Regions from separate parts of the Peribacillus sp. QJM3NY_7 genome, predicted to be linked through region 1. Evidence: riboswitches for the same ligand, from Rfam matches in the RefSeq annotation. Region 1 holds a riboswitch; the other holds the start of a gene.

Region 1 (11,298 bases):
CTGAGTCCTTCGATAAGGAACAAGTCGGTGAAATTACCTTGCAGGGCCGTAATTGGGGATTGATTGTCAGTCCGCTATATACAAATGGCGACAATATACGGGGAGCGGTGGCCATCATAAGGGATATGAGTGATGAAAGACGTATGGACAAACTCAGGACTGATTTCATAGCGAATGTCTCCCATGAGTTAAGGACCCCGATTTCAATGTTGCAAGGATATAGTGAAGCGATTGTAGATGACATTGCGGGCAGTGAAGAGGAAAAGGTGGAAATGGCCCGCATCATCTATGATGAATCTTTAAGAATGGGACGTTTAGTCAATGATCTACTCGATCTAGCTAAATTGGAATCGGGTAAAATGAATCTTAGCTATGAATGTGTACCCGTTTCTCCATATTTAAAGAGGATTACAAGTAAGTTTTCTGGGCTGGCTAAAGAAAAAGGGATTACAATATCTGCCAGCCTGCAAGACAATAAGATTCAATGGCATTTCGATCCGGACCGTATTGAACAGGTTTTGACCAATTTAATTGATAATGCGATTCGTCATACTCCCCCAGGCGGTAACATTGATGTCATTCAGAGGACAAGTGATCGAAGGGGACTGATCATTGATGTGAGGGACTCTGGATCTGGAATTCCCGAAGAGGATCTGCCTTTTGTATTCGAGAGGTTTTATAAAGCGGATAAAGCAAGGACCCGCGGCCGTTCGGGTACCGGATTGGGTTTGGCAATCGTAAAAAATATAATCAATGCCCATGATGGGTACATTTCGGTAAACAGTTTACCTAATAAAGGGACGACATTCAGTATCATTTTGCCTCGAATTATGGAAAACGCTGAATGAATGACAGGTGGATCGCCAGATAATCTTGTTTCATAAAGAACTGCGAAGACAAAGGCAATTGGATTTCTTTCCAACTTGTCTTTGTTTTTTTAGGACACAAAATAAGAAGTACCTGATATGTGGAAATTAACGGAATTTTATAATAAGATTAAAGCCGAAGTATGTAACTTTTGTTTAGGATTGACGACTATATTTATGAACGGATGTGGGGAAATGATGGATTCCGTTTTCCACGATCTTTATGAAAAATATCATCAGGAAATATATCAATTCATTTTCTATATGACTAAAAATCGAGAAACCGCCGAAGACCTTGTTCAGGAGGTCTATATCCGGGTGATGAAGGCCTATGAACGCTTCGAAGGAAAAAGCAGTGAAAAAACGTGGATGTATTCGATTGCCAGAAATGTGACGATTGATCACTTTCGGAAACAAAAAGGTTGGAAAGACAAAATCTTTCCTAATTTTGATTGGGATAGGCAATTGCTGAAAGATGAAGAGCCCATTCCCGAGGAAGTGGCTATCAAGAACGATGAAATCCAAGATATTTACCAATGCTTAAACCGGTGTACCACGAATCAAAGATCCGTGATCATTTTACGATATATTCAGGGATTGTCCATTACGGAAACTTCTGAAGTATTGAATTGGAGTGAAAGTAAGGTAAAAACGACCCAGCACCGAGCTTTGAAGGCCATTAAAAAGTTGATGGAAGATTTATCAGGAAAGGAGGGCCACCGCATTGAGGAGATCCCGTTGGAAAGAAAGCGAAATTGAAGACATGCTGCGCGAGCTTCCGACATTAAAAGATGACCGGACCAAGGCAGAGGTGTATGCGAGAATACATGATAAAAAGAAAAAGAAGAAGAAACACTGGATACCTCTGTTCGCGGGTGTTGCCTCCTTATTCTTAATGGTTGTTTTGGCATCATCGTTCATTATTGAAAAAAAAGGAACGACAAGTCGAGAAGACAGCGGCAGCAGTGGGAAATTATCTCTATCTGAAAGTAAGGAAATGGCAGATCTTGAACGGAAGGATTCAAGTAACCAAGAAAAGCCCTCAGAAGATAAACAGGAAGCTCAAGAGTTTTCGAGTAACCAAGCGAAAATCGAATCCAAGGACAAGTTTTCAGAAATGGAACCGCGAAAAGGGGAAAAGGAAAAAACATTTGAACAAGCGATCTACCAGGATGACCTTAAAAATGCCTCGATCATTACGATGGGTGTCCCGGATGATCAAATGAATTTCATCGTTCCCATTTCAATTAAACTTAAACATCATGATGAAAGTGATACACTGAATCAGTTAGTTAATCAAATGTCCGATATTGATGAAGCGCAATATGGGCTATCTGACTATTTTCCGCTTGATATAAAGATTAGCCAAGGAAACGATATAAACACTGCCCATATCGATTTTCCAGAAAAAAGCCGACTGTTGGCTGAAGATACACTTTTTCTCCATTCGATGGAAGAAACGCTTTCCTATAACAATATAGAGAAAATGACATTTTCCACAGAAGGTAAGCAAGGTGCCAGGTTTGCGCATGCGGGATATTTAAAGGAGGTGGATATACCTCATCAAAAAAAACGCACATACCTTCTTTATCAAAGGGATGAGTCATCTCCAAGTTTCCTTGTTCCAAGCAATATGGGTTATCGGGACTTTGAGGAGGCGCTTCAAGCCGGAAAAGGGGAGGCGGACATCGAGGGAATTTCACCTGCAATCCCCCATGACCTGAAATGGGAAAGGATAAGCACTAATGGAAATCTTGTGACTATTCACCTATCAGATCAAGCTGTTATTGAAAATAGTGAGGAAACCCTTCAAGCTTTAGAAGCCATACTCTTCATAGCTAAGGATTTTGGTTTTGAAAAAGTGAAGTTTGAAAATGCTCCTATTGAAGAGGTGGGAAAGCTGAATTTAACTGAAGACATAATGGTGCCCGAAGCACCGAACCAAGTGAATTGAATGCATTAACAGAAAAAAAGTGCCCGCGCTGCGGGCACTTTTTTCTTCTTATAATGAAATACGGGCCAAGAACGTAATTTCTTCTGTTTCCATTAAAAACTGTTTCATGTTGTCTTCTAATGGTAAATCGAAGCTCAAAACCATGATGGCTTCACCGCCAGCTTCTTTTCGGCCAACCTGCATGGTGGCGATATTCACTCCGTGATCACCCAGGACCTTACCTACGTTACCGATTACACCGGGTTTATCGGTATGCTGGATATAAAGTAAATTCGATTCTGGGTGAAAGTCGATTTTGAAACCATTCAAACTTACAATTCGAGAACCGTAATTTTCGATATAGGTCCCACTTATTGTTAATTCTCGGTTGTCACCTTTTACTTTAAGGCTGATCAAATTCGAGTAACCTAATGAGTCCGTAGAGATTTTTTCACCAATGGTTATGCCACGCTCTTTTGCGATCAACAAGGCATTCACTTCATTGACTGATGCATCGACTCTTGATCTTAAAAAGCCGGAGATTAAACTTTTTGTAAGAATCGCGGTATCGAAATCCAAAGATTCTCCTGCATATGTAACGGAGATTTCCTGAATTCCTTCATTCATGCACTGGGAAGCAATCGATCCCATTTGCTGAACAAGTTGATGGAATGGCTGTACCTTTTCAAACACTTCTTTAGATATGGCTGGAAGGTTGATTGAGCTTGAGACTGGATTTCCTTCGAAATAGGTCAAAACTTCTTGGGCAACCTGTACGGCGACATTCAATTGGGCTTCTTTCGTGGAAGCGCCTAGATGCGGTGTAGCAATGACGCTGTCCAGTTCCAGCAGTTTATGGCCAAGTGGAGGTTCTTCGACGAAAACGTCCAGTGCCGCCCCTGCAACATGCCCTTGAACTAACATTTCATATAAATCATCTTCGTCTAGAATTCCACCACGGGCGCAGTTCAGTACATAAACCCCTTTTTTACAGGTAAGCAGTTTTTCTTTATTAATTAATCCTCTAGTTTCATTCGTTAGTGGTGTATGAACAGTAATGATGTCTGCTTTAGGAAGCAATTCATCCAATGGCAGGGCCGTTACGGACATTTTCTTTGCACGATCTACAGTCAGGAACGGGTCATAGACAATGACATCCATGCCAAACACTTTAGCACGTTTGGCAAGTTCCCCTCCGATGCGTCCAAAGCCAACTATGCCTAATGTTTTTCCACGAAGTTCAGTTCCCGTATATGAAGAACGTTTCCACTCCCCATTTTTCAATGAAGCATAAGCTTGCGGAATGTGGCGCATTAATGAAGCCATCATCGCGAATGTATGTTCAGCTGTTGAAATGGTGTTGCCGTCAGGTGCATTAACCACGACAATCCCGCGTTTTGTCGCTGCGGGGATGTCTATGTTATCAACACCGACACCAGCGCGGGCTATAATTTTCAACTGCGGCATACGGTTCATTAAATCTTCCGAAACCTTTGTTGCACTTCTCACAAGAATTGCATCGATCTGATCAAGTTCGTTTGCAGCTTCCTCTACGGTCTTCTGAGTGAGCTGAATATTGGATGCTTCTGAAAGCGGTCCAAGTCCTTCTGGTTTAATGGCGTCTGCTACTAAAATCCGATACACGTCTAAACACCTTCCTAAGGAAAAAAGTTATCTTAAATTTCAGTTAATTTTACAATTGAAATGCTGATAATGTCAATTTGGCATATCTGAATGAAAGCGCTTAAACAAATGATTTTCAACTGATCATCCGTTTAAGGTGGCGATATAAATAGCTTCGCTCCTTTTGCGAAAAATTTTCGAATTGCCATATTGTAAATCCGCTGTTTGTTTTAAGCCGTTCACTGCGACAATCGATATTCATCCTACATGCATCAAATGAGAAAAAATGCTATCAAAAAAAAGGCATTTCAGATATAATGGGAAGTATAAAAAATTTTATAGGTCTATCTTCGGGGCGGGGCGCAATTCCCCACCGGCGGTGATGAAGGAATTTCTACTTCTAAGCCCGCGAGCCTTACAAGGCAGGATTTGGTGTGATTCCAAAGCCGACAGTATAGTCTGGATGGGAGAAGATGGAGGTTCCTTAGTGCGTTTCAACAGTTATTTGCTGAACGTTTGTTTGATGTAACCTTTAATTTATCCCTTTAATTCCATTGGAATTAAAGGGTTTTTATTGAACATCAACATATTTTGGAATCCTAACCTCTTTTTCAGGTAGATCGGAAAAGAAGGAGAGAGAACTATGAAAAAGAACAAAGTGAAAAAAATGGTCTCACTTGCCATGATGGGAAGCATTTCGTATTTATTGATGCTTTTAAATTTCCCGTTTCCAGGATTCCCGCCTTTTCTCAATGTTGATTTTAGCGACATACCAGCACTGATGGCGGCATTGATTTTCGGTCCGATGGCTGGAATTCTAGTCGAGTTCATTAAAAACCTATTGGATTTAGTCATGACAGGGACCTTGACTGCTGTGCCTGTGGGGCATATCGCTAACTTTATAGCCGGAATACTGTTTGTCTTGCCGACTTATTATGTATTTCAGAAAATCAATTCAAAAAAAGGAATGACGTTCGCCTTACTTGCGGGAACAGTTTCCATGGCAGTATTCATGAGCGTATTAAACTATTTTGTCTTTTTACCGGCTTATACCTTCTTTATGGGATGGGATGCCATGTCGGCGCCCGAGTCAAGAAAGTTCGTTACGACGGCAATCTTGCCTTTCAACGTGATTAAAGGCGTGCTCATCACATCTGTATTCATGTTGCTGTTCATTAAATTACAGACATGGATCAATAAGCAAACATTATATAAAAATGCTTAATGGCATTGACGATAGATATGAAAAAACAACCGGATATCCATATCCGGTTGTTTTTTTTATGCCTGTTTTTTGGTATGTGCATTGGCCAAAAGAAAAAGCCATTCTCGATTGAAAATGGCTTGTACCTTTATTCGAATTTTAGTGCATCTCCGTCAAATGCCTCGTCAGCAACTTTGATGGAATCCGTTGGGCATCCTTCAAATGCATCCATCATGTCGTCTATAAGTACATCTGGAATTTCAACGATTCCCTCGTTATCGTCAAGGGTAACAAATGCAATCCCTTCGTCATCATAATCATATATATCTGGTGCAGCTGCTCCGCAAGCTCCACAAGCTATGCATGTTTCTTTATCCACAATAGTAAATTTAGCCATGAATATAACCCCTCCTAAGTTGATTAACAACTGATAATCTTGTATTTCAGATTATTATCTCTTTCTTATTGTAAGACCGAATGCCAAACTTTTCAATAGAAATTGTATTGATAATAACTATCATGTAGCTGAATGTCAACGAAAAACATCGGAAAAATTAACTTGGTCCTTTCCATGTTTCGTCATTTAGTCACATAATTTCCGTTGTATTCATCAATAATAACGGCGGTTTTTGCAGATTTTTGTTACAATGGGTTTATTGGTTAAATGAAACAAGGATGTGAGTCCCATGAATAATTATCTACAGGCCATCATTCTATATGCGATAAAAAAATTTCAAGGTGAGCGCTCCATTTATGCTATATACCATATGCTGCAGGGTAAGAAATCGTCACAAACCATCCAAGATGCCCATTTATTCGGGTTAACGGATATTTTTGGGACAATACCTCGATTTACCCGTCAGCAATTAAATCAAAACATTGAACATTCACTTAAGCATGACTTAATTAATTTAACGGATAAACAGGATGCATATGAAATTAGTTTGCAAGGTGAACGAATGTTGGACGATTACTTTAAAAATAATCCTTTTCCGGAGTATTTAAATGGTTGGAAGTATCACAATATCACCCCTGTTTTCTGGGGAAGGTTAAATTTACTCATTCAAACCATATCCCATATTGTCCACAATGAAAGACGTTTTTATCCGATACAACGAAATCCCAAAATTCAATTCTTCGTAAAGGAATTTTTACATGCCAATCGTCAGGATCGAGCGTTGATTGCCCAACATTTATATGATGAACTGGTATCCCTTTTAGAAAATCAAAGTGATATGAAACGAGACATTTTCATTTTGAAATTGACCGGGATAAACAGGATTGGTCTAACGTTTGAACAGATTGCCAAAAGGAAAAATACGGAAGAAGAGTATGTTCGCTATACATTCCTTGACTCATTGCATCAAATGCTTGCAGATATGGAAACGGGTGGTGATTACCCTCTCTTATCCTCATTAACCAATGATTGGAAAAGAAGTGGTAATCCTCATTTGACACAATCTACAAAGACTACTTTACGATACATCCAGGAAGGGAAAAACCTCGGTGAAATAGCTGAAATCCGCAGATTGAAAGTCAACACCATCGAAGATCACCTCGTAGAAATTGTTTTATCGGAAAAGGATTTTCCGATTTCCGATTATGTGACAATCGAGGATGAGAAGGAAATCGCTGAAGCGATTAAGGAACTTGGTACAAAAAAGCTTAAAGCTATCAAGCAGATGGTCGATAATAAACAAATAAGCTTTTTCCAAATAAGACTTGTACTTGCGAAAATAGGTGAGAGATGATGAACATAGAACGAGTCCTCAAAGAAAAATTCGGTTTTGATGAATTCCGTCCTGGACAGAAGGAAGTGGTTGAATCATTGATGTCCGGCCGTCATACATTAGCGATGCTCCCAACCGGGTCAGGTAAATCATTATGTTATCAGCTGCCTGCTTATCTGGTGAATAAGACTGTCATAATTGTCTCCCCGTTATTATCTTTAATGCAGGATCAAGCGGATCAGCTGAAGATGAGCGGCGAAAAAAGTGTATTGACCCTCAACTCTTTTTTGACGCTTAATCAAAAAAGGAAAGCTTTCGATCGGTTACATAGTTATCGATTTATCTTTTTATCTCCTGAAATGCTGAGCATCGATGGTGTGATAAAATCCTTGAAATCCATAGAAATAGGTTTGTTCGTCATAGACGAAGCACACTGCATTTCACAATGGGGGTACGATTTCCGTCCGGATTATTTGAATTTAGGAGAAGTGAGGCGTGAGCTGAATAATCCGTTGACGCTTGCCCTGACGGCAACTGCAACCGATGAGGTCCGGAGGGACATCGTTGTTAAACTTAACATTGGGCAGGCCGAGGAAATGGTTTCATCGGTTGATCGTGAAAATATTGCCATTATTATCGAGCGAATGTTCAGCTACGATGAGAAGCTAGCCCGTGTGCTGGAGCTTGTCAGGAAATTTACCGGAAGCGGAATTATTTATTTTTCCTCTAAAAAAGTGGCGGAATCAGTCGCTGGTTTTTTACAGGATAACGGGATCGATAGTGTCAATTATTATCACGGTGGAATGGAGCAGGAACAAAGGATGCTCATTCAGCAGCAATTCATTTCCGGCCAGCTGAAAATCATATGCGCAACAAGTGCTTTTGGAATGGGTGTGAATAAATCGGATGTCAGATATGTTATCCATTATCATATCCCGTCCACGATGGAAGCATATCTTCAGGAGATTGGCAGGGCGGGGCGAGACCGGAAACAAAGTGTGGCTGTCTTATTATATAGCGAAGGGGATGAAGGGCTTCCCCTTCATTTGATGGAGCAACAGTTGCCTACGGATTCGCAAATCGATGGTGTATGTTCTTTCCTTAATGAATCACAAAAGAATTTGGCGAATTTGACCCCCTCAGAAAAAGAGCAGCTGTCGCAATCCTTTTCGTTAAACGAAATCCAGCTCCGTTTTTTTACCCAGTTTATTATGGGCAATAACCAGGATCAAGTGGCAGAGATGAAAGAGTATTGTAAGAAGAGGAAAATCAGGAATCAAGAAAAGCTGCATAAATTCCTTCACTGGATATATGCACAGGAATGTCGCCGTTCAGGGATACTGGACTATTTTGGAGAAAAGCATCGGGAAGCGAACCCCATCTGCTGTGATATCTGTGGGATGGATTCCGAAAAAATGGCTGATGTTTGGCCGGAAGTAAAGGTGGATCCGGCCAATTCCTTTTCCACTTGGAAAAAGGAATTGGCTTATATCTTACTAAAGAAGGAAAATGGCAATGAAAAATAAGCAAGCTGAATTAATTAAACAACTTACAGATAAACAGTTGCTATATAATTTGTTTCTTACACAAATTATTCTCTTAACGTTAGCCACTTTTTTAGGTATTATTTTATTTAAAGACCGTTCTGCTTTTTTCGACTTATTTATCTTTGATGACCTGAACATTTTGCTGATTGGTGTTCCTGCGGGAGTCATTGTCGTGTTAATTGACATATTGCTTATGAAAGTGACACCATCTTCCTATCAGGATGATGGCGGCATTAATGAACGCATTTTCAGTAATTTGTCATACCCGATGATATTTGTCGTAGCTTTGGTTGTAGCGGTAAGTGAAGAAGTATTATTCCGAGGAGTGTTGCAAACACATTTTGGGTTGCTGCTTACGAGCCTCATTTTTGCAGCTGTTCATTATCGTTACCTTTTTAATTGGTTTTTATTTTTAAATGTATTGGTTTTGAGCTTCTTTATCGGGTTTCTATTTGAAATGACTAATAATATCATCGTGACGATAACGGCCCACTTTTTGATTGACTTTATCCTTGGTATTTTAATCAGGAACAAAAAGCAAAGAGGGTTTAGCAAGAAAGGGGGTGACTTGAATGAGCCGGGTGCAAAAGAATGAAAAAGAAAATGATCAGGCTGTTGAACTTCGTTCGCGAATTGAACGCCAGAAGGCTAAGTCATCATTGCCCAAACGGAGCAAAGTCCACCAGAATAAAAAGAAAAAAAGTAAAGTGAAGATTAAACTTCCAATGATACAATTATTAGCGTTATTTTTCATTTTGCTTCCAATTGGATTTTACAGCCTTTATACATATTTTCAGGATAGGCCTTTACCTGTTACTAAAAGTGACCAAGTCGTCTTAAAAGAGGAAGATAAAGAATCGATTCCAACTACAGCAACGGCAGAGGACTTAAAGGAAAAAGAGTCGGCAAAGGCTGAAGCGGAGAAAGAAAAAGAAGAAGCTGAGGCTAAGGCTAAAGCTAAAGCCAAAGCGCAGCAGGAAGCTAAGGAAAAAGCCAAGGCACAGGAAGAAGCTGAAGAAAAGGCTAAAGTGCAGCGGGAAGCTGAGGCTAAAGCCAAAGCGCAGCAAGAAGCAGAGGAAAAGGCCAAGGTGCAGCAAGAAGCTGAGGAAAGGGCAAAGAAAGCAGCAGCAGAAAAGAAAAATGTACAAGCCGCTAAATCGGATAAAGAGGAATACAAAGTTGTTTTACATACTGTTCAAGGTGAAGAAACATTATTTCGCATTTCAATGAATTACTACAAATCACAGGAAGGAATTGCTCTGATCAGGGAGTGGAATGGGCTGAATGGCAATGAAATTTCCAGGGGTCAGGTTTTGAAAATTCCGATCAAGAAATAATGATGGCACCTTAAGAAAAAATTAAGTTTTTAAATCCTTCTATTTCAAAACAAAAAAGACTTTAGGCAAAAGGAGTTCTACCTTAATGTTAAAACAAAATTGATTGGAGCGGGTGTTCGAGACTCCTGCGGGGAAAGCGTGTCCAAGGGAGAACCTCGCAGGCGCAATGGCGCCGAGGGCGGGCCGCCTCGGAAAGCGAGTGCCTGAAGTGAAAATCAACATTCAAATTTTAAAAACCTAAAACGAGTTTGTCTCCAGTCTGACCCTGTCTTTATAGGCAGGGTATTTTTAATATTGTTCAACTTGGTTAAGTATGAAGGGCATCGTGACAGGTACATTATCATTTTTTCCTCTACTCTTTCATATCATGATTTGAAAGAGCAGAGGAGGAAATGCGATGGAATCGACAATCATTTTACTGGATGAGAAAACGGATCAAGCAACAAAACAAATGCTGCAAAATGTCGTGGATCGGAAGAAAAAATTCGAGGCACTTAAAAAGAAGCACCTTCAAAGCTTATGGGCAACCATGATTGTTGCTGTCCTTTTTATGATTTATCTTTATTTTTATATCGTTGTACCTTATTCTTATTCCTTTTTCAGTATGTTTAGTGTTTTCGTCGACCATTTTAGCCATTTCCTTTTTTTGGCGGCAGCGATTGGTCTATATGGATATATGGTTTTAATTAAAAAAAAGCTAGATAAAGCTGAAAAGGAGTTTCAACTGCTACGCTGTGAAATCATTAATAAAAGTAAGCAATTGTGGGAAAAAGAGGAAGAATGGAAAAATCGCCATAAGGTTTTTGAAATGATGAAGAAGAATTATGATATTAACCTATATCATGAAAATAAATGATGATCGCGTTAAATCATATTTAATTGCGGGTAATACCGTTTTATGGTTATATGAAAGTACGTTTGGATAAGGATGGAAAGAAGGTTTAACGATGATGTTATGGTTATCTGGCTTATTTTTAATCATCATCCTGCTGTCATTTGCCATGATCTTTTACATGTGGCGTACGGCTATGCAAGATAGGGTGATTTCTCAAGACCTA
Region 2 (11,298 bases), 2.7 Mb from region 1:
AGCGTATTTCCGCTTCATGTATTTTTCCGCTTCCGCAAATGTATCGAATGTTTTTTTCTGTTGTTTTCCGTTGATTTCAACAATCCATTCCTCTTCTTCATCTTCATAGATGAATATATCCTGTTTGTCTCTTGTTGAATATAGGCAACCCTCTGGGGATCCTTTTACATTCAATTGATTCTTATGTGCGTCTCGTTTAAGGGGCTCGGCATAGAAGGTCTTTTCAACATATTGGCTATATGCCTTTTCGGACATCGTACAACCGGCGGCTTTTTGGTGGCCGCCACCATCGTACTTGCCAGCAACCTCAGAAACATCTATATCATCGTGGATTGTCCGGAAGCTGATTCTTTTGCTTCCTACCATCAAGATGGCTATATAATCCAGATGTGAGAACTCTTTCGACAGTTCATTTCCCAATTCCGAGTGGTATGACTCTGCATGGACAACACCAGCTGTATGGGGACCGACCGTAGCTTGATAAACTTCTCTTTTTTTCCTGTTTATGTACCGATCCACTCGACTCTCTTCAACATTCAGAAGCGTTTGCTCCACTTCGTCAAAAGTGAAACTTTCAGCCGTGGACAGCTTATTTGCGATTTTCATTTCGAATTCCTCTATCGGAATCATGAAAAACAGGTCATTCAATCGCTTTGCCGTTGTATTTTTATTGACTTCCCATTCCCAAGTATCATATTGACGGACCAATTCAACGAATTCAGCGACAATGCTTGAAGGTTCCAGCAATTTATTTTCAACTGCATACTGATAGAATAATGATGTGGCTGCCGTCTGTTTACCATCTTCCTGTTCGACAGTTACAGATGCCCAATCATGTTCGTTCAAATGCAGTGCTGACTTATGATGATCGATCAGCAGCGCCTTGCCTCCATCTTCCACAAACTGAGTAATCATTTTTTCATTATCTTCATCAACCGATAGATCAGTAACGATCAATGTATCTTCAATCTTGGCCTGCTCAAGAAATGCACCTACATTCTGATTAAGGCGACCAATTGAATTATAACTAACCACTACTTCATCTCCGAATGCCAGCTTTGCTACAATGCCGCACCCGACTCCATCCAAATCATTATGTGTAAAGAGATGGTACACACAAACCCCTCCTAATAACTAATAAATTTACTTTTCCCTAAAGACATGAATTTCAATTGCAATCTTTACAATTGTAGCATAATCATATCTGCATATTTTATCATGCTTCCATTACGTGACGCTTTTGTTCGTTTTTTTTTCGATGAATTTCCTAATGATTCCTAATTCCCCATAATTTATAATAATAAATAATGAAAAAACACATTACTTTGAAATCGGGGTATTTCCAGTGAAGGAGTTTCGGTGAGTGTCGAAGAGCAGCATTAGCTAATCGATCAATGGCTAACTTTACGAACTTTAAAGAATTGCCAGATGGTTGAAGAAAGTTGACTCAATCAGACCACGATCCGGCACATCAAAAAAAAGCCGCAGGAATGTCATTCCCTGCGGCTTCCTTATGTGAAATCACTGTTCAATCAATTTTCCAAGGTTGGCCATTTCAATTGCACTAACGGCCGCTTCATAGCCTTTGTTACCTGATTTTGTTCCAGCACGTTCAATGGCTTGTTCAATATTCTCAGTTGTCAGCAAACCGAAGATAACCGGTACACCTGTTTCCAAAGAAACGGAAGCCATGCCTTTAGCTGCTTCATTGCAGACATAATCATAATGTGAAGTAGCACCCCTGATTACCGTTCCAAGACCGATTACCGCATCATATTTACCTGTATTCACAAGTTTCTTAGCAATTAACGGAAGTTCAAAAGCACCCGGGACCCACGCGATGTCAACATCATTCTCATCAACGCCATGACGCTTAAGGCCATCCATTGCCCCTCCTAAAAGCTTGCTTGTGATAAACTCATTAAATCTTCCTACCACGATTCCTACTTTCAATCCTGATCCGATTAATTGTGCTTCAATAGTTTTCCCCATGTCTAATTCCTCCTAATTTTTAAAAACAATAATTTTTTCATGTTAAGATTTCATTCCTTAAAAATCTTTCAAGCTTTCGGGATGTTCATTTCAAGTTCCTGTTTCCCGATTGGATCATTATGTTGAAGATACCGAACCAAATCGGCTATCGTAATGAACTTCAGGTTAAATTTATCAGCGATGACTTCTAAATCGGATACGCGGGCCATCGATCCATCTTCATTCATGATCTCACAAATTACACCGGCTGGAGCGGCACCGCATAACTTCGCCAAGTCCACCGATGCCTCCGTATGTCCTGCCCTTCTTAATACGCCGCCTTCTTTAGCGACTATCGGAAAAGTGTGACCAGGCCTTTGGAAATCTTCTGCGACCGAATCTTCATTAAGAAGCTCAAGGATGGTCAAGGACCGTTCAAAAGCACTGATTCCTGTAGAGGTGCTTTTATGATCGACACTTACCGTAAAAGCAGTGCAATGATGATCGGTATTTTCGCCTACCATAGGATGCAGTTTCAATTTTGCCGCCAGTTGTTCAGTGATGGTCGTACAAATCAAACCACGTCCATGAGTCGCCATGAAATTAATCGCTTCCGGTGTCGCCTTTTCGGCCAACACTACAAAATCCCCTTCATTTTCACGGTCTTCATCATCGGACACGATTACTACCTTGCCAGCCTTCAAATCTTCTATTGCTTCTTCTATTGTATGGAACATCATTACACCGCCCTTTTATTAGAATCCATGCTCTGCCAAAAACTCTAAATTCAGTCCTGGTTTTGGATTGCCATTTTTCATTTGATGTATTATATATTTCCCAATCATGTCGTTTTCGATGTTAACGATATCGCCAGCCGCTTTTTGTCCCAATATGGTGTCCTGATGAGTCAATGGAATCAATGATACCGTCAAAAGGTTCCTTTCGATCCCAAATATCGTCAAGCTTGTTCCATCAATGGCCACGGAACCTTTTGGAATGCAAAAGGCACTAAGCCCTTCTTCCAGTTGGATTACATAATATACGGCATTTTCTTTCCGTTCTTTTTTTATGATCGTTCCGGTTCCGTCGATATGACCTGAAACAAAATGACCGCCAAATCTTCCCTGTGCACTCATGGCTCGTTCGAGATTAACAGGTGATCCCAATTTTAACGTCCGGATCGAGGAAGCTTTGACCGTTTCCGGCATCACGTCGACCGTAAATAAACTTTTCGTGAAGGACGTTACCGTTAAGCAGACCCCGTTGACTGAAATACTATCCCCCAGATGCACATCTTCAAGGATTTTTTCAGAACGAATCGATAACTCCATACTGCTTTTTCCTTTTTTCAAGGAATGTACGGTACCGATATCCTCAATGATTCCCGTAAACATGTTTTTCCCCCTTTTATAAAATATAAAAAACCCCTTAGGATGGCCTAAGGGGTTAGCAGGAGAAATGAGTGAAAAAAATTGTATACCTAAAAAGCCTAATATTTTCATTTTCGAAAAATTAGGCGTACGTATACACTTGGGTTCCACACGTCCTTCTCCCATCCAGACTGTACTGTCGGCTTTGGAATCTCACCAAATCCTGCCTTTTAACAGGCTCGCGGGCTTAGAATTTCTTCATCACCGCCGGTTGGGATTTTCACCCGACCCCGAAGGACTAAAATAATATGAATCTTTGAATATTTTATCACCATAAAGTGAAGATGTAAAATTTCTAACCTTAAATGGTTCAATTGTTACAGGAACTTCCTAACTTTATGTAAAAATGATCCCCATTAACCCCGATGTGCTCCAAAAAGGTTAGGCAGGCTAAATATGTGGAATAGGATTAGAGAATCAAACTTCATATAAGGAGGAAGCTTAATGCTTATTTCCATCATCAACCTGATTTTCTATCTGTTCGTCGTCACGATGAATTTTTTAGCCAATTTCCTGCCATTGAACGGCCAGACATCAGGAGAGATTTCCGATAAACTTCATGTCGTTTTCACTCCTGCCGGATATGTATTTTCCATATGGGGCTTGATCTATTTCCTTCTCGCCATCTGGGTATTCAGGCAGTTTTTAAGTAAACATCAAAACAGCCCTGCTTATAAGGCATCCTTCCCTTGGTTCACTTTAAGCTGTGTCCTGAATGGCGCTTGGCTTTTAGCTTGGCACTATGAACACTATTTGTTATCCGTATTCATCATCATTGCTCTTTTGGCTACTTTAATAGTCATTTATACAAGCATAAAAAAAGTGGGACACACTACTTTCGACCTATTTCCGTTTTCCGTCTATACAGGCTGGGTAAGTGTTGCAACGATCGCTGACATTTCTTATTACCTAACCTATATCAAATGGGACGGTTTTGGGGTTTCCAGTTTAACCTGGACGATCGTCCTGCTGATTGCAGCAACAATCCTGGCCTTTGTCTTCGCAGGTAAAAACCGGGATTGGTGCTATCCTCTCGTATTCGTTTGGGCGTTCATAGGCATCGGGATACGAAATAGCTCCGCCTATCCTGTAATCACGGACATTTCTTATATCCTTGCTGCCATCACTTTTATCATATCCATAACCATATTCATAAAAAGTAGAAGGAATATGGTAGCCTAAAATGCTTGCTGAAGATCTTGCCATACATCCTGCCAAGCTTCTAGGCCAACTGAGAGACGGACCAGCTGGTCACTGATGCCCATTTGTTCCCGTGAATCTTCAGGAACGGCAGAGTGCGTCATGGTAGCGGGATGCTGGATCAATGTTTCGGCATCCCCAAGACTTACGGCAATTTTAATTAGATTCAATTTATTGAGAAATTCCTGTGCATCCTGTTTTGTGCCATGCAATTCGAAAGAGATAAGGCCGCCGCCATGTTTCATCTGTTTTTGCATGATATAATGATCCGGGGAAGTTTCATCACCTGGATAATATACCTTTTTCACCTTTGGATGGTTCTTAAGTTCATGAAAGATTGCCATTGCATTGGCCGAATGACGGTCCATCCTGACGGGCAAGGTCTTTAACCCCCGCAATAGTAGCCAGGCGTCGAATGGTGAAATGATTCCACCGATATCTTTCTGTGTAGTCCCAGCCATATGATTCATGAATTCCTTTTTACCGACGACAAGTCCCGCAACGACATCCCCATGCCCGCAAAGATATTTCGTAGCGCTATGAAGGACGATATCACAGCCATACTCAAGCGGTCTCTGTAGGTAGGGCGTCGAAAATGTATTATCGACTACGACCGTCACATTATATTCCTTCGCAACTTTCACCACCATCTGTAAGTCAATCATTTTCATCGTCGGATTGATCGGGGTTTCTACATAGATGCAGGTCGTTTCCGGCCGGATCATTTTCCTAAGCTGTTCTTCAGTATCCATTTCACAAAAATCATGAGTGATCCGGTATTTATTTTTCATTAGCTGCAGAAGGCCAAATGTACAACCATATACCCCCTGTGAGCAGAGGATGTGATCATCTGTTTTAGTTAACGCAAAAAGTACTGCTGAAACGGCAGCCATGCCTGAACCGAAAGCAAGGCCAGCTTCCCCGCCTTCCAGTGCGGCAATCTTTTCTTCAAGCACTTGTACCGTTGGATTTCCAAGGCGAGAATAAATATATCCATCTTCGATACCGGCAAAACGCCTCTCCCCTTGCTCGGCATTTTCGAAAGTGAATGTTGAGGTTTGGAATAAAGGTGTTGCCAAGCTTCCCAAATGCTTCTTCGAGTCATATCCTTCATGGATGACTGCCGTTTCAAATTGTTTATACTTTCTTGTCATACCGTTTCCCCCTAACCTATGTCTATTGCTATCATATGTCAAAAACCCATATTAAGGAAGCGTTTTCATTCATGATTATCACCCATAAATGAACACTGAATTTAGTAAAAATAAGCTTCATTCTGTTCAGTTGGATCCTGCAAATTGAGCACCTCTTTTAATTTTTAATTCTTACGTGAATTCCAAAAAAAAGGGACAGCCGCCATGGCCGTCCCTTTTTTGCGAATCATTCATCGACTACGATGTTTCCACCATAGAAGGTTACTCTCGTTAATGGTAACTCCAGTTCACGAGCCATTTTTTTCAACTCTCGCTCTTCTCTTTCCGTTACGATTGAAATGACCGTGCCATCTGCACCTGCACGCCCAGTTCTCCCGGATCTATGGATATATTGTTCGATATTGTCAGCCATATCAATATGAACGACCGCAGTAAGGCCTTTAATATCGAGCCCCCTGGCAGCTACATCCGTTGCTATCAGCATCGGGGATTTTCCGGAACGAAGCTTACGCAGTGCTTTCTCCCTGTCGACTTTATTGGATTCACCGTGAAGCACGCCCATTTCAATACCTTTATAACTCAGCTTTTCATGTAAGACGCTAAGCTCCGCAATATCATTCAGGAAGGCAAGTGCCTTCACATCTTTAAGTCTTGTGATTTTCTCGAGAATCTTGGACTTCTCCCGTCTCTCAACAACAAAGTAAAGATGGTCCACCTTGGATTCCATTTTTTCATTTTTATCGACCTTGATCATTTCGGGTTCATTCATGAATCCCCTGGCCGCTTTTTCCGTTTCCTCTGGCAGGGTTGCTGAAAACACCATGATTTGCCGATCTTTTAGTGTTGTTTTGATAATATTATTGATCGTTCCCATATGCTCTGGAATGATCAATTGGTCACCTTCATCAAGTACTATCGTCTTAACTTCATGCATCTTCAGTTTCTTTTGGGCAATCAATTCGTAAATCCGCCCCGGTGTTCCAGCAATCACCTGTGGACGCTTCTTCAGTTTGTCCAACTGCCTTTTCACATTAGCACCGCCGATGAATGCTGCACCCATTATGCCGCTTCCCTCTGACCAAATGCGAATTTCTTCATTGATCTGCATGACCAGTTCCCGTGATGATGCCAGAATCAAAGCTTGGGGCGATTTTTTTTCAGGATCAATCTTTTCCAGCAATGGCAGTAAATATGCCAATGTTTTTCCTGTACCTGTCGGTGATTCGGCCATGATATCCATTCCCTCGACAATCACGGGGATCGCTTTCGTTTGTATCGGGGTAAGTTGTCCGAATCCGGACTTTTTCCAGGCTTCTTGTATATATGGTTTTCTATCGTTTATTAATGCAGGTAATTCGCTCATATTGTTCTCCTTTAATATAAAACTTTTTCTATCTTTCATAGTACCATTTATTCTTGTCCAGTAGCCAACGGAATACGAATTGTAACCGTCGTCCCTTTGTTTATCTCACTTTCAAAATCCATTTCCCCGTGAAGGCGATGAACGATTTTCCGGCAAATTGCAAGCCCGATCCCTGAACCTTTTTCCTTCGTCGAGTAAAAAGGCTCACCAATCCGTTCAAGGCGCTCGGGTCCCATTCCCATGCCATTGTCACTTACGCTGACTACAGCATGTCCATCGATGATTTGCAGCGATATATCAATTTCCCCATTATCTTCGATCGCTTCAATGCTATTCTTGACGATATTGATTACCAACTGTTTAAGTTCAATTGAATCAGCCATAATATAAATCGGTTCGGCGGTTTTAATCCTTAGCCCCATTTCGATATTATTCAAATTCGTTTCTGCTTTCATCAACGTGAATACCTGTTGTAAACTGTCGGCAAGATCGATCCTGCAGAATGCGACATCCTGTTTCTTCCCGAGAACCAAAAGTTCACTTGAAATAATATTGATTCGGTCAATTTCCTTCAACATGATATCAGAATGCAGCGGGTTCACTTCCTGGGTCATATCCATTAACTGTACGAATCCTTTTAAAGATGTCAGCGGATTCCTTATCTCATGTGCGACGGCTGCAGCCAGATGTCCGATAACAGATAGCTTTTCAGACATGATCATCAATTCCTCTTCGCGCCGCAATTCGGTGATATCCCTTACGATGGCATATACTCCAAGCATTTCCGAGTGGACGATGATCGGTAAAAAAGTTACACGGATTATCCGTTGTTCATCACTGCTATTCTGTATGGTCGTTTCGAATTTTACAGCCTCCCCTTGAAGGGACTGTTGAAAGAATTTAGCTACTTTATCACTTTCATTCCAGTTGATGAGATGATTCGCATTCTTGCCTTTCAAATTTTCACTATGATGACCTAACAGTTTTTCTGCTTCCGGGTTTATCGAAACGACATTTCCTTCGAGATTCAGCTCAAGGACACAATCCGGGTTATGCTTGAACAGCGACCGATACTGTTCATCCTTCAGAATGAATTCCTGTTGGGACCTCAGCATTTTCCCCGTCCAATACCTGATTATGAAGTACAGGAAAAGTCCGGTTATGAATATGAACATCCACCCTTTGGAATGTTGAAACATTGCATATATCTGAACATCTGACCTTGCCTGCGTCATAGAGATGTAATCCGTAATGATAATCCATAAGACCCCAATGAATATATATATAAAAGCCACTTTACATGCAATTTTATGAGATTGGTTCATATTTTTTCCTTTGTATTGTTTTTTGGTTTATTATTCCCAAATCACTCAAAAAAAGCCCTCATGTTTTCAACATAAGGACTCTATCGATATTGTAACATATATATAGTAATCATTGTTTTATATCGTTAAAAAATCCAGCAGCATTACTACTGGATTTTCAATAAATCAAGAGAGGTCTTTAATGGCTTGATTGAATTCTTCTTCGATATCTTTTGTAGGCTTGGCCGATAGTAAGCTGAAAACGACCACCGCTATTGAACCAGCGATGAAACCAGGAATGATTTCGTATATTTCAGCAAACCTATCGATCATATCCCAGACGATCACGGTTGCCGTACCGACAATCATTCCCGCCAAGGCTCCCCATTTCGTCATCCGTTTCCAGTACAGGCTTAACAAAATGACAGGACCGAATGCCGCTCCAAAACCAGCCCATGCATAACCAACCAATTTAAGGATCGTACCGCTTGGATTAAAAGCCAATAATAGGGCAATGGCAGATATCGCCAATACGCCAAACCAACCTACCAGCACTAATTCTTTATCAGATGCGTTCGGCCGAATGAACTGCTTATAGAAATCATCTGTCAGAGCACTTGCCGATACTAACAGCTGTGATGCAATCGTACTCATGACCGCTGCTAAAATCGCAGCCAACAAGAAGCCTGTAATTAAAGATGGAAACAGTTCTTTAGCTAATATGATGAAGACGGACTCAGCATTCCTATCCCCTAAAGGACTATTTGTCAGGTTAAAATATGCTATCCCCACCAATCCGGTGAACATCGCTCCAACAATAGCAAAAATCATCCATCCCATGCCGATTCGCCGTGCACTTTTCAATTCTTTAACAGATGAGACCGCCATGAAGCGGACGATTATATGAGGCTGCCCGAAATAACCAAGCCCCCATGCCAGAAGAGATATGATGCCAATGGTTGATGTTCCTTCAAAAACATGCAATAAATTCGGGTTAATCGATTTTATTTCATTGAAGGTGGGATCCCAGCCCCCAATATTTACAATCGTGACAACTGGTACTAGAATTAAGGCAATGAACATGATTGTACCTTGTACAAAGTCCGTCCAGCTGACAGCCAGGAATCCGCCAAATAATGTATAAAGAATAACAACGCTTGCCGTCAGCCAGATACCCCACCGGTAATCTAAATTGAAAGCCGTACGGAAAAGCTCACCGCCTGCCACCATGCCTGAAGAGGTATAAAAGGTGAAGAAAATTAAAATGACCGATGCTGATACCACTTTTAAGACGCGGGAGCCATCTTTAAACCGATTTCCCAAAAAGTCGGGAATCGTAATCGAATTGCCGGCAATTTCCGTATATGTCCGAAGCCTTGGTGCCACGAATAACCAGTTTAAATAAGAGCCTGCACACAGGCCGATGACAATCCAGCCAGCACTCAACCCGCTTATGTACATCGCACCAGGAAGACCCATCAACAGCCAGCCACTCATATCGGAAGCCCCTGCACTCAATGCCGTTACAGCCGGCCCCAAGTTCCGGCCGCCAAGCATGTAATCGGTTAAGTTAGCCGTTTTCCGATAGGCCAAATAACCAATTAAAAGCATACCTGCCATGTATATTGCAATTGATATTATAATTCCATATTCCAAAAATGAATCCTCCTATTTATAGGTTAATTTTCATCTTGTAAGCTTATCAGAAAAAAAAACATATGTTAAGAAGTTCTTGCACCTTTCAACGATTTCACTTTCAATATAAGTAAGAAAATTCATTTTATTAGAATAAATCATTTAGGAGGAATACGCCATGCAATCCTATATCAATCAGCCAGATGGAGTCTTTCCCTCTGTTTGTTCTCTTGACTGTCCTGATCAATGCGGTTTACTGCTGCACAAAAAAGATGGGAAAATCATTAAAGTTCAAGGAGATCCTGATCATCCAGTCACAAAAGGGAATATTTGCAACAAAGTCCGCAACATGACTGCCCGCCTATATGACCCCAATCGCTTAAAACAGCCATTAAAGCGCATCGGTCCGAAAGGAAAAGGGAATTTCGCTCCAATCAGCTGGGAAGAGGCCATTGATACAATCACTTCCAAATGGAAAGACTTGATTGAAATGCATGGACCGGAAAGCATACTTCCTTATAGCTTTTACGGAAACATGGGCAACCTCAGCGCCGAGGGGATGGATCGCCGCTTTTTCCACAAACTCGGCGCAAGCATGCTCGAGCGTTCCATTTGTAATGCGGCAGGCTCAGTCGGATACAGCTATACAATGGGTGGTTCATTCGGCATCGATCCAGAAGAAACGATTCATACGAAGCTTTTCATCATGTGGGGCATCAACGCTGTGAGCACAAATATGCACCAAGTGACGCTTGCCCAGCAAGCCCGAAAAAACGGGGCCAAAGTAGTTGTCATTGACGTTCATAAAAACCAAACCGGCAAGTGGGCAGATTGGTTCATTCCGATTCTGCCCGGCACCGATAGTGCACTTGCCCTCGGATTAATGCATATTCTTTATGCCGAGAATCTAGTCGACCAGCCCTTTCTCGATGAATACACAGTGGGTGCTGCTGAATTGCGCGAACATGTCCGCCAATATGACCCTGCGACCGTCTCCGCGATAACTGGCGTTCCCATTGATGACTTATATGAACTTGCCAGGATGTATGGCACCACAAGCCCATCATTCGTTCGGATAGGCAATGGCCTGCAGCACCATGACAATGGAGGCATGGCGGTACGTACCATTGCCTGCCTGCCTGCCCTTACCGGCCAATGGATGGAGGAAGGCGGCGGAGCCATCAAAGGGAATTCAGGATATCTGGCCTTTAATATAAATGCCTTAAGACGTCCTGATTTAT

What was found. A riboswitch is a leader RNA that binds a small molecule or an ion and turns the genes downstream of it on or off. The one in region 1 is predicted to bind FMN.
Region 2: it holds a riboswitch for FMN, as region 1 does, so the genes downstream of both, ribE (riboflavin synthase) here and AC0VX1_RS16570 (ECF transporter S component) in region 1, are expected to answer to the same signal.

The regions. Positions count from the first base shown of each region.
Region 1 covers NZ_CM149663.1:3,470,023-3,481,320, reverse strand. Annotated here, with positions in the region: gene AC0VX1_RS16590 (ATP-binding protein) at 1-848, shown strand, start outside; gene sigX (RNA polymerase sigma factor SigX) at 1,065-1,625, shown strand; gene AC0VX1_RS16580 (GerMN domain-containing protein) at 1,591-2,820, shown strand; gene serA (phosphoglycerate dehydrogenase) at 2,869-4,443, opposite strand; FMN riboswitch at 4,765-4,901, shown strand; gene AC0VX1_RS16570 (ECF transporter S component) at 5,066-5,647, shown strand; gene AC0VX1_RS16565 (ferredoxin) at 5,775-6,023, opposite strand; gene AC0VX1_RS16560 (YpbB family protein) at 6,313-7,377, shown strand; gene AC0VX1_RS16555 (RecQ family ATP-dependent DNA helicase) at 7,377-8,882, shown strand; gene AC0VX1_RS16550 (CPBP family intramembrane glutamic endopeptidase) at 8,872-9,498, shown strand; gene AC0VX1_RS16545 (LysM peptidoglycan-binding domain-containing protein) at 9,476-10,240, shown strand; gene AC0VX1_RS16540 (YpbF family protein) at 10,638-11,096, shown strand; gene AC0VX1_RS16535 (metallophosphoesterase) at 11,191-11,298, shown strand, end outside.
Region 2 covers NZ_CM149663.1:600,220-611,517, reverse strand. Annotated here, with positions in the region: gene AC0VX1_RS02935 (DHH family phosphoesterase) at 1-1,116, opposite strand, end outside; gene ribH (6,7-dimethyl-8-ribityllumazine synthase) at 1,522-1,992, opposite strand; partial or broken gene ribB (3,4-dihydroxy-2-butanone-4-phosphate synthase) at 2,070-2,708, opposite strand; gene ribE (riboflavin synthase) at 2,727-3,365, opposite strand; FMN riboswitch at 3,512-3,643, opposite strand; gene AC0VX1_RS02915 (TspO/MBR family protein) at 3,846-4,583, shown strand; gene megL (methionine gamma-lyase) at 4,580-5,755, opposite strand; gene AC0VX1_RS02905 (DEAD/DEAH box helicase) at 5,982-7,118, opposite strand; gene AC0VX1_RS02900 (ATP-binding protein) at 7,166-8,443, opposite strand; gene putP (sodium/proline symporter PutP) at 8,609-10,078, opposite strand; gene AC0VX1_RS02890 (molybdopterin oxidoreductase family protein) at 10,236-11,298, shown strand, end outside.